Regions from separate parts of the Lysinibacillus sp. NPDC059133 genome, predicted to be linked through region 2. Evidence: riboswitches for the same ligand, from Rfam matches in the RefSeq annotation. Region 2 holds a riboswitch; the other holds the start of a gene.
The links. A riboswitch is a leader RNA that binds a small molecule or an ion and turns the genes downstream of it on or off. The one in region 2 is predicted to bind S-adenosylmethionine.
Positions count from the first base shown of each region.

Region 1: linked by a shared signal. The riboswitch ahead of metK (methionine adenosyltransferase) and the one ahead of ACFXN8_RS05100 (Na+/H+ antiporter NhaC family protein) in region 2 are both predicted to bind S-adenosylmethionine.

Region 1 is NZ_JBHZDH010000060.1:23,114-29,068, forward strand. Features, by position in the region: gene pckA (phosphoenolpyruvate carboxykinase (ATP)) at 1-1,574, opposite strand, end outside; SAM riboswitch class I at 2,306-2,423, shown strand; gene metK (methionine adenosyltransferase) at 2,725-3,921, shown strand; gene ACFXN8_RS22670 (gamma carbonic anhydrase) at 4,102-4,623, opposite strand; gene ACFXN8_RS22675 (alpha/beta hydrolase) at 4,760-5,566, shown strand; partial or broken gene ACFXN8_RS22680 (alanine/glycine:cation symporter family protein) at 5,693-5,955, shown strand, end outside.
Region 2 is NZ_JBHZDH010000006.1:64,070-70,024, forward strand. Features, by position in the region: gene ACFXN8_RS05090 (restriction endonuclease) at 1-453, shown strand, start outside; gene ACFXN8_RS05095 (protein NO VEIN domain-containing protein) at 597-1,667, opposite strand; SAM riboswitch class I at 2,001-2,108, shown strand; gene ACFXN8_RS05100 (Na+/H+ antiporter NhaC family protein) at 2,216-3,499, shown strand; gene ACFXN8_RS05105 (hypothetical protein) at 3,771-4,163, opposite strand; gene ACFXN8_RS05110 (helix-turn-helix domain-containing protein) at 4,318-4,668, shown strand; gene ACFXN8_RS05115 (hypothetical protein) at 4,862-5,188, shown strand; gene ACFXN8_RS05120 (hypothetical protein) at 5,902-5,955, opposite strand, start outside.

The sequences.
Region 1 (5,955 bases), on a different contig from region 2:
CCGCCAAGTTTAGTGATAGCTTCAGAAACATTTGAGAATTTCTTGAAGTTATCGTTGAATAAACCAGCAAGTTCAGCAGCTTTTTTATCATAAGCAGCTTTGTCTGCCCATGCATCACGAGGATTAAGCACTTCTGTTGGTACACCTTCAATAGAAGTTGGAATGTTTAAACCGAATACTGAATCTTGAATTGTTTCAACATTAGCTAATTTGCCATCAATTGCAGCACGTACCATTGCACGAGTGTAAGAAAGCTTCATACGGCTACCAGTACCATATTCGCCACCAGTCCAACCAGTGTTCACTAAGAATACTTGTGCACCGTTCTCGTCAATTTTTTGACCTAACATTTCAGCATAAACTGTTGCTGGAAGTGGAAGGAATGGAGAACCGAAGCAAGTTGAGAATACTGGTTCTGGCTCTGTTACACCACGTTCTGTACCAGCAAGTTTAGATGTGAAACCGCTTAGGAAGTGGTACATTGCTTGCTCTTTTGTTAATTTACTGACTGGAGGTAATACACCAAATGCATCAGCTGTTAAGAAGATGATTGTTTTTGGGTGACCTGCAACCGATGGATCAACAATATTTTCAATGTATTGAATTGGATAAGCTACACGTGTATTTTCTGTTAATGAACCATCATCATAGTCACAAACTCGAGTTTCTGGATCAACAGCTACGTTTTCTAGAACAGAACCGAAGCGGATTGCGTTGTAGATTTCTGGTTCTTTTTCAGCAGAAAGGTTAATTGTTTTTGCATAGCAACCGCCCTCAATGTTGAATACACCATTATCAGACCAACCGTGTTCATCGTCACCGATAAGCTTACGGTCAGGATCAGCTGATAAAGTAGTTTTACCAGTGCCAGATAAACCGAAGAATAATGCAACATCACCAGCTTCACCAACGTTTGCTGAGCAGTGCATTGAAAGGATGCCTTGTTGTGGTAATAAGTAGTTCATAATACCGAAAATAGATTTTTTGATTTCACCAGCGTATTCAGTACCACCGATTAGGATAATTTTCTTTTCAAGTGATACAATGATGAAAGTTTCAGAGGCTGTGCCATCAACAGCAGGGTCTGCTTTAAAGTTAGGAGCTGAGATAACCGTGAAGTCAGCAACATGAGAAGCTAATTCTTCTGCAGTTGGACGGATAAATAATTGATGAGCGAAAAGATTGTGCCAAGCATATTCATTGATTACTTGGATGCTTAATTGTGAATCTTTGTCAGCACCAGCAAAGCCTTTGAATACGAATAATTCGTCACGTTCTTTTAAATATTTTACTACTTTTACATATAAGTTATCGAACACTTCAGAAGAAATTGGTCGGTTAACTTTGCCCCAGTCAATTTTATCCTTTGTGCTATCTTCTTCTACCGTATATTTATCTTTAGGTGAACGACCAGTGTATTTGCCAGTTTCTGCACGAACTGCGCCATCTACTGTTAACATAGCTTCACCACGAGAAGTAGCCTTTTCAGCTAATTGTGGTACTGAAAGTTGAACATTAATGTTACCGCCGCTTAATAATTCCTTCAGTTCGTTTGCAATTTCTACTGAATTCATCGATTAAATACCATCCTTTTTTATAGTATTCCCTAGAGTTTGAGGGAGATTTTCTTAATTTCAAAAATAGTATAACACAATTGCTTAAATAATCTATACTAATTCAGAAATTATTTTTCAGATTTTATTACTTTTCAAGAAAACGACAAAAAGTAAATTGATTCGTTTTGATAATGCTTTTTACCCTATATAATAAGTGATCAAACAATCACTTTCGACACAGCAAAATTGTGTTTAGAAGCTTTTGGCTAACATGAGGTTCGCACAGGATGTGAAGTTTTTAGCTTGGTTTTTATTAGTTGGAGCTTGTCTTCGGCTGAAAAGGGGCTACAATCATATTCATCCACCACATGTTCTGTAGCTGACGCTTTGCTTTCGCTACAAAATGTGCTGTAAAGGGTTACACATATGTTAACACATGATGGGAGGTGGAGAATAGGGATTATTTTGTTTCAATTTACAGCATAATCCAAATTAGTTTCTTTATAATCCCGCACTTTCTTTATATAAATACAATCAATTATGCCGATTCCGGGATATCTGCCGGAAGCTTTAGGCCAACAATTGTTTTTTGCGCGAAAGCGTAGTGCTAACGCTTCGCTTTCGCACAGGACGTGGCGTTCTTATACTGAGTTCCTCTATTTCATCGGGTGTTTGGACATTAGCTGAAAGAGGTTAAAAATATTTGACAACGTTCGACCTTTTACGTATTATGAGATATTGAACGGATACTCTTATCCCGAGCTGGTGGAGGGTCAGGCCCTATGAAACCCGGCAACCTGCATGAACCATTTCACACATGCGCTGGTGCCAACCTGATGCAAGGGGAAACCCCTTGAACGATAAGAGTGAAAGGTTACGAAGTCATTATTCCTTTCCTCATGTTAAGTAAGCGTGAGAAAAGGATTTTTTTATTGTTAAAAACGAATGTAAAGGTAAGTATATAGTCCTTTCCTTATTATAATGACGGATCTTTCGAAATCTCGTGTTAAAAGCAACAGTTGTTTATTTGTGCGAAAGCGTAGTGCAACGTAGCGACAGCCACAACAACGGCTTAAGAGTTCAATCTATAGGAGCGGGCTTGACATGGGTAATGAGTACCGTATTAATTCGCAAGTATTATTTGTTAAAGTAATAGGAGGAAAACCAAATGACAAAACGTCGACTGTTTACATCAGAGAGTGTTACTGAAGGACATCCAGACAAAATTTGTGATCAAATCTCGGATGCCATTTTAGATGCTATTTTAGCAGAAGATCCAAACGCACGTGTAGCGTGTGAAACAACAGTAACAACTGGCTTAGTATTAGTAGCAGGAGAAATTACTACTTCTACTTATGTAGATATTAAAGGTATCGTTCGTGATACTGTAGCAGAAATCGGTTATACACGTGGGAAATATGGCTTTGATGCTGAAAACCTAGCAGTACTTGTTGCTATTGGTGAGCAATCACCTGATATTGCTCAAGGTGTTGACCAAGCATTAGAGGCGCGTGAAGGCTCTATGACAGACGCTGACATTGAAGCAATTGGCGCAGGTGACCAAGGTTTAATGTTCGGTTATGCATGTAACGAAACACCAGAGCTTATGCCATTACCAATTAGTTTAGCGCATAAATTGGCTCGTCGTTTAACGGAAGTACGTAAATCTGGTGAACTAGCATATTTACGTCCAGACGGAAAAACACAAGTAACAATTGAGTATGATGAAAACAATGTACCAGTGCGCGTTGATACGATTGTCATTTCTACACAGCATGACGAAGAAGCTACACTTGAGCAAATTCAAGCAGACTTAAAAGAATTCGTTATTGCCCCAGTTGTTCCAAGTGAATTATTAGATGCTGAGACGAAATATTTCATCAACCCAACTGGCCGATTCGTAATTGGTGGTCCAAAAGGAGATGCTGGTCTAACTGGACGCAAAATCATCGTTGATACATACGGTGGCTATGCACGTCATGGTGGTGGTGCTTTCTCTGGTAAGGATGCAACTAAGGTAGACCGTTCTGCGGCATATGCAGCACGCTATGTGGCAAAAAATATCGTAGCAGCTGGTTTAGCAGATCGAGCTGAAGTACAACTAGCTTATGCGATTGGTGTTGCTCAACCTGTATCAATTGCTGTTGATACATTTGGGACAGGAAAAGTTACGGAAAGTGAAATTGTAAAATGGGTACGTGAGCTATTTGACCTACGCCCAGCGGGGATTATTAAAATGCTTAATCTTCGTCGTCCAATTTATAAGCAAACTGCAGCATATGGTCACTTCGGTCGTACAGACTTAAATGTACCTTGGGAACAAACAGACAAAGCTGACGCATTAAAAGAAAAAGCAGGTTTATAAACTATTCAGCTAAAGCAATAAAGTGGCTGAAAAAATATTTTAAGATACTATTACAGAAAGGGGCTCAATATCTAATGCCCCTTTCGCTGTTTTTAACGAAAAAAATAAGCTCCTACTCATAATCGTGTATGGCTCGGTTGTCCAAGGAAACGCGGAGCTGCTTTGATGTAGTTGAAATAACTATTTATTTTTTGGTTGAAGAGATTTATAGTATTGACCTTTTTCTACATATTCACGTATGATGCGTTCCATATCTTCTTTATCTTCATCATTTAATTCTCTTACAACTTTTGCGGGACGCCCTAATGCTAAGCTATTTGGAGGAATGACTTTGCCTGGAGGTACAAGACTACCCGCCCCAATGAATGCACCCTCTCCAATCTCCGCTCCGTCTAATACTATAGAGCCCATACCTATTAAGGCTTTTTTACGAATCGTACAGCTATGTAAAGTTACTTGATGTCCGACTGTTACTTCATCTTCAATAATTAGTGGATATTTAGGGCTTTGATGTAAGCAACAGAGATCTTGAATACTAACCCTTTTTCCGATAATTGTCGGTGATACATCCCCTCGAATAACGGTGTTAAACCAAATGGTTGTTTCAGCACCTATTGTAACGTCGCCAGTAACGGTTGCATAATCGGCAATAAATACAGACGGATCGATATTGGGTGTTTTACCTTTAAATGGATAGATCATGAGAATCGCCTCTTTTCTTTCTATGATGTAATATTATCGTATCAAATACGCAACTTGATGGAAATATTAAATTAAAATGAGCTAGATATTTCGTTATAATCATTGTGTAATTATTTTTTTAGGAGGACTATGTAAAATGTGGAAATGGGAAGCTGATGGACAAGCAAAGGCTGTGGTTGCTATTCTTCATGGTGCATATGAAAATCACCGCTGGTATGCATGGCTAATAGAAAAACTAAGATTGGAAGGCTTCCACATAGTCATGGGGGATTTACCTAATCATGGAGTAAATACAGGGTTTTCAAGTGTTCACGATGAAGATTTTAAAGAATACAACAAATATACAAGGCATTTAATGGAGAATGCTTTTTCGTATAATTTACCTGTCTTTTTAATAGGACATGGGCTTGGCGCGACACTATTGCTACATACCGTGCAAAAACGAAAATATGAATGCGCAGGGATTATTTTAACTTCACCTTGGCTTCATTTAAAGCTATTGCCAGGTAAACTATCAAATGCTTTAACTAGTTTAAGTGCCCTGACTGCGAATGTGAAGCTGACCCATGAAATTACTTTAGAATCATTAACGCGCAGTGTAGAAGGTAGAGATGAGATGAAGGATGAGGTTCCTTTTTCGTCCGTTGTTTCAGTGAAATGGTATCGAGAGCTACAACAAATGATGCGTAATTTAGTGTTATTGCCTAAGGCTGAATTCCCTAATATGCCGATGTTAGTTATGACAGCTGAAAAAGATAAAATTACTGAAACTAAACAAACACGTAATTGGCTTCATCAGATGGAATTTACAGAGTTTCAATTCAAAGAATGGGCAAACTGTTATCATAATCTATTTCATGAAGTAGAGCGTGACGAGATTTTTGTTTATATACGTGATTTTATTAATAATGCTCTTCGAAGAATTGGCTATATAATTAAGTAGTAAATGACCCTCCAATTAACTAGAAAATTACTAACTTTTTGTTACTCGAATATAATGTTGTAATTTTCTGAAAAGTGTAATACTATAATGTCTTGAAGTTACATTTTTTCAAATTGGAGGGGTAAAATGGAAACAATCGTTGGGAAAATTAATGAAATCTTATGGGGACCGTGGTTTATTTATGGTATTTTGCTAATTGGGCTCTTCTTTTCAATCATTACACGGTTCCTACAAGTCAGGCATATTAAAGATATGTTTGTTTTAATGTTTAAAGGCGAAAAATCGGATAAGGGGATTTCATCATTCCAAGCGATGTCTATCGCATTATCTGGTCGAGTAGGAACAGGTAATATTGCCGGTACTGCTACAGCAATCGGGATGGGGGGACC
Region 2 (5,955 bases):
GAAAAAATTATGGAATGCTCTCCTCAATTCTTTGAGCAATTAATTGTAAACTTAATTGTAGCAATGGGTTACGGGGGATCGATTTCAGATGCTGGGAAAGCAGTAGGAAAATCTGGCGATGGTGGAATCGATGGCATTGTGAAAGAAGACATCCTCGGATTAGATAAAATCTACTTACAGGGAAAACGTTGGGCAAACCCAGTTTCAAGACCGGATATCCAAGCATTTGTAGGAAGCTTAGTAGGCTTTAAAGCGAACAAAGGGATTTTCATTACTACCTCTCGTTTTACAAAAGAAGCAATTGCATATTCCGAGAGTATTGATAAATCATTAATATTAATTGATGGAATGAAGCTTACTGAGCTCATGTTTTTATACAATGTAGGTGTATCGAACGTTCAATCCTTTACAATAAAACGTATGGATTTAGACTTTTTTGAGGAAGGTTTATAAACTGAAAGAAAAATGCAGCAAACTTCTTTTGAAGATTGCTGCATTTGTTAAGATATATCGAGTCTTTCTTATGTAGAGAAAAATCCTATTCTTTATCGTCAAGTATAGGAGAAATTATTTTATTTTTTTTGAAGTTTAATAATTTATTTATTGTTTTCTACTCGTGTGCCATATACATCAATTGTTGATGTAATATATGCATACTTACGTGTCAACAAATCACTTACAGAGTTATAACTACTAAAGTCATTATCTATTTCCATCTTCATCTTACTTTTCTTGCCTACACCATATACACGTACTAGCCACATTTCATCCTTATACCGAATGAACTTTTCCAATTCAGGGTAAGTAATTGAATAGACTGCGCTTGTACTTGTTGATGTTGTACCCTTCACTTCAATTTTAATTGGTTTTGGAGGAGACTGTGGCTGTAAATAATCGAATGCTGTAATATCGTATCCTAATCCGTCACCTTGTGTTTGCGCTACATGCTCTACCTGATCTCCGTATTTTTCACCGAATACTTCTATTACTTTCTTTTTCACATATTCAAATACTTTTTGCTCCGCAATATCTCCAATTTTTTTACGCTTTTTCAAATCTTTTTGTAGCTGTTCTTGACTTACTACTCGACCACGTTTCTTCGTACTACCCGCTATCCTATTACTAACTCTAGACTCTCCTTGCTCGTAACTAGAAGTCGCAAACGTTTCCTCGTTAATTTCACCATCTTCTATTAGTTCTGCTTCTGCTTCTGCTTCTGAGCTATCTTCGTCCAAAAAGCTGTCAAACAAGCTAGCCCAAGCTTCAGGACAGGGAAATAAGTAAGCCTGATTTCCTCGTCCATTTTCTTGAAAGGCTGAATATTTTTGCGGACGATCAGATTCCATAGCTCCCCAAACATCTCTAATCATAATTGGATTTTCTAAAATTGTGTAATCTACATCCACCTTATATCCTTCATCAGACCATAGATTTTTCTCCTGTAGCTCATGCGGTTGTTCTGCAATATAACAATCTGACGTTGCTATACCTACCGCTCGAATTGCTTGATCATAACAGCTGTAAATTTTATTACCAGCCTTAATTATAGCCATTCGTTCGTACGCATGATTGCTATTTCCATTTTTATTTTTTTGTGGGGACCACATATATCCTCCGATAATTTCTTCCTCGTGTGTAGCATTTTGCATGACAATAAAATTACTCATATATTCACCCTTAGTTTCAGGAAACGTTCCATTTCAATTTTAATATTATTTAAATATTGTATTTTTACTATAATTCATGATCATTAAATTGTCAAAAAAATCCATTGCTAGGTCGATAATATTAAATATCTTTTTTCTTTTCGAGAGATTAAAGACACTAAATTTCGCGAAAATTTAAAGCTTCTCTTTTGTACTGCGGTAGCCTTAAAGCAGGCTTTTTTGAGAAAAAGTACTTTTATGTCGTTTTGAAATACAGTTTGATTAAAAATAAGTTGCAAATATAGATGTTTTATTATAATATTTCATTATTGTGCAAAAAATAATATGTTTTTCTTCTTATCAAGAGAGATGGAGGGACTGGCCCTATGAAATCTCGGCAGCGGAACTTTGTGATTAAGTTACTGTGCCAAATCCAGCAAGCAATGGCTTGATAGATAAGAGGAGTGTTTTATAGATATAAGACCTCTTCTTGTTATTTCAAGAAGAGGTCTTTTTTAGTAAGAGAATGGACAAAGACGTATCCATTTTTAATTTTTGGAGGTAGAACAATGAAGAAAGAGAATCCATGGGCGCTAATCCCATTTGTTGTTTTTTTAGTTTTATTTATTGGTTCAGGGGTTATTACAGGTGATTTTTATGCCTTCCCTGTCATTGTAGCCATTGCCATTTCGGGCGCTGTGGCTCTGGCGATGAATCGAAAAGAATCGTTTTCGCGAAAGGTTGATATTTTTTGTAAAGGCGCAGGAAATTTAAATGTCATGCTGATGGTTGTTATTTTTCTATTGGCTGGAGCCTTTTCAGAGGTAGCAAAAGGCATGGGGGCAGTGGACTCCACTGTTAACTTTGCTCTGTCAGTCATTCCGCCAAACTTACTTGTCGTAGGCTTGTTCATCATTGCCTGCTTTATCTCCCTATCAATGGGTACTTCGGTAGGAACAATTGTTGCACTGGCACCAATTGGAGTTGGGATCAGCGAGCATACCGACTTTTCCATGGCTTTAGTAATGGCAGCGATTGTTGGCGGTTCGATGTTTGGCGATAATTTATCCTTTATTTCAGATACAACCATCACTGCCGTTCGTTCACAAGGTGCACAAATGAAGGATAAATTTAAGGTGAATTTTTGGATTGTGTTGCCGGCAGCTATTGTAACGAGCATTATTTTAGGGGTTATCACAATGGGTGAAACGGCGACACAAGTAGAACATTTAAGCTATAGTTGGATAAAAATTATTCCCTATGTTTTGGTTATTATTTTTGCACTAGTTGGAATGAACGTATTCCTTGTTCTTGCATTTGGGATTGTTCTGGCCGGGGGTGTTGGCTTAGCGGAAGGCAGCTATCAGTTAATGGACCTTATGCAAAAGATTGGCGAAGGAATGTCAGGCATGTATGAAATGGCATTTCTTGCGATATTAATAGCTGGAATGGTGGAGATTATTAAGCTTAACGGAGGAATTGACTTCCTACTTCACCTTGCCACACGAAGAATTAAATCAAAAAAGGGTGCTGAATTCGGGATTGCCGGCCTTGTGAGTTTAACTAATTTCTCTACTGCCAATAATACAATTGCTATTTTAATTGCTGGTCCACTTGCAAAAAATATTGCTGACCAGTATGGGATTGAGCCGAGAAAGTCCGCAAGTATATTAGATATTTTCTCCTGTACGATCCAAGGTATTCTGCCATACGGAGCCCAATTCCTGGCAGCAGCAAGCGTAGCTGGAATATCGCCGGTGAGCATGCTGCAATACTCTTTCTATCCGATCCTTATAGGAATTTGCGGAATTATCGCAATCCTTATCGGGTACCCGAAACAAAAGAAAGCTTGAACTTTATCACTTTAAAGTGATTGGTGTGGCTTTAAAAATATTGATTTTACATTGAAAAAATCCAATCGTTTTGAAAAAAGATTCTTCAAAACGATTGAATTTTTTATTTGTGGCTACTTTTTTTGTGAAAAAATTTTGATGAAACATTTTAAAAAGGTTGCTTGTATCAATCTAATTTTCCTCTATATAGCGTATTCTGTCAGCTTTATAAATCCCCCGAAAAACCCTCAGCTTCCATTTATAGATACTACGTGCTTTCCATAACCCTTATTTAACTTTTCTCCTTTATAGCTATAAACTTCCGCACCGCTTCTTCATAAACCTCCCTCATCCTTCTTCTTTCCTCAATAATCCGTTCACGTTCAACTAACAATTCATTACGTTGCTCATTGAAATAAAAATCTGCACATTCTTTTGAACAGAAGCGACGACCAATAGCATTCGGATCTTTCCAGGTAATTGATACAATAAAGTATTCATCTGCTACATTGCTTTCTACTTTTTCGTCGCAATGACATTTAAAGCTCCATTCTCTTTTCGTATCTTTACGGAAATACTTTTTCTTATATCCAGCTTCCAACTCTTCTAGCTTCAACTCTATATCTGTTAAATCCATCATTAAACTATAATCTAAACCCATCATTAAACTATAATCTAAATCCATTTCAACACACTCCTTTCAAATTAATTAAAATCATTTTAATACCAAAAGTTAATATAAATCAATTAAAATAAACTTATAAGTTATTTATATTATATTTTAATGGTATGTAACGTTTGTTTCACCTCACATAGGCTTAAAAATGGGGGTGATACAAATGGATTTAACAAAACGAGTAGGAATGAACATTAGAGCGATTAGAAAGGCACAAAAGTTAACAATCGACGAACTAGCAGAGAAGTGTGATTTTCAAGCCCCGTATTTATCAGATGTTGAACGTGGAGAGAGAAATATTACGTTACAAACTTTAACTAAAATATTAGATGCCCTAAAGGTCGATCCAGGTAGCGTACTTATACCTGAAATTAGAGGAAATAAAGGCCCAGAAAATAATAAAGATGAGCTTTTAAAACTCTTAATAAACACGCTTGAAGATAAAAATGAAGACGATATTCGAATGCTACTGAATATATCAATTGAAATCTTCGCACGCTTGCAAAAAAATTAAAAAGGAAGCTTGTGTATTTTTTCACAAGCTTCCTTTTTAACTAATAATCCCTTCTTTATAATTCATTTTTTTAAGCTTGCTTCTCACATAAAAAACTATATCTGCCTTTTTAAAAAAATAATCGAAAATAATCGAATCCAGTTTATTTCAATAATATATTATAAAACTATTAAAATCCTAGGGAGGAATTGCCATGAAAAAATTCCGTACGTATAATCAAGCAAAAAAGGATCTAAAAGTATTTCAAGACTACATCAGTTTAATCGAAAATTATCAACCCAAAAATTTTACTCAACGTGTCATACAAGAATATGCTTATCAGGGAAACATTAATCGTACTGCTGAAACTCTTAACCGTCGTGGCTATAAAATAGATGATCGTAGTATTGAACCGCAGGATATTTCAACGATAATTAAAAGTAAACCTGCTCCAGAGGACTTACTTCATAAAGAAATACGTAGATTGTACCTCAAAAAAACTAAAAGCAATCAAGGTTCTTTTTCTAAAATATATCGATAATTCTTCTACTGTCTATTATCTAAATGTAACTTTTCCTATTATTGTTATATCACTTTTGAAACAAAGATTAAGCCTTAATCTTTTAGGTTACCTCCACTTTTATTAACACTTTAATTCTTCAAAAAATTGAACCTACTGCACTTATTATTGTTAGTTTTATTTTCAGAATATATGTATATGTACGGATCCCTTATCATTCTTCAATACAACGCCTTTTGGTAAATTGCAAGCTGTTGAAGTGTATCTAAGACAAAATCCGTCTTGAACAGGGCCAATCGAATAGGCTAATATTCCCCCATAGAGACGGCGGGTCTTGAAACGGAAAATAAGAAAAGGGCTGAAATACCAGTGTTTTCAATGGTTTTTCAGCACCAGTTTTAAAGCCTGACCCACAGTTTGACCCAAAAAGTTCTTCGAACGCATAAACACTGTACTTTTTTAAAGTAGTTGCTTGTCTTTCAATTCTTTGAAAGTGCAATTAATTATCCCTCTGCATTAACAACCTTTTTTATTTTTTCATTTAGAATTTCTTCTTAAATAGCTTTTAGAATCTCTTGCTAAAATTGACATATAAAAGGTTCAGTAAAATAGGTCTCTACATCTATTGAAACTCTCATCATTAAGTATTTAAACTTCAGGTAAGTACCTATTAGATTAATATTCAACTTTTAAATCAAAATAAAATAGCACCTTTAAAGGGTACTATTTCATAATTACTTAATAATTGCTTCCGATGGGAAATTTCCTAAAGACTCATTAATAATAAG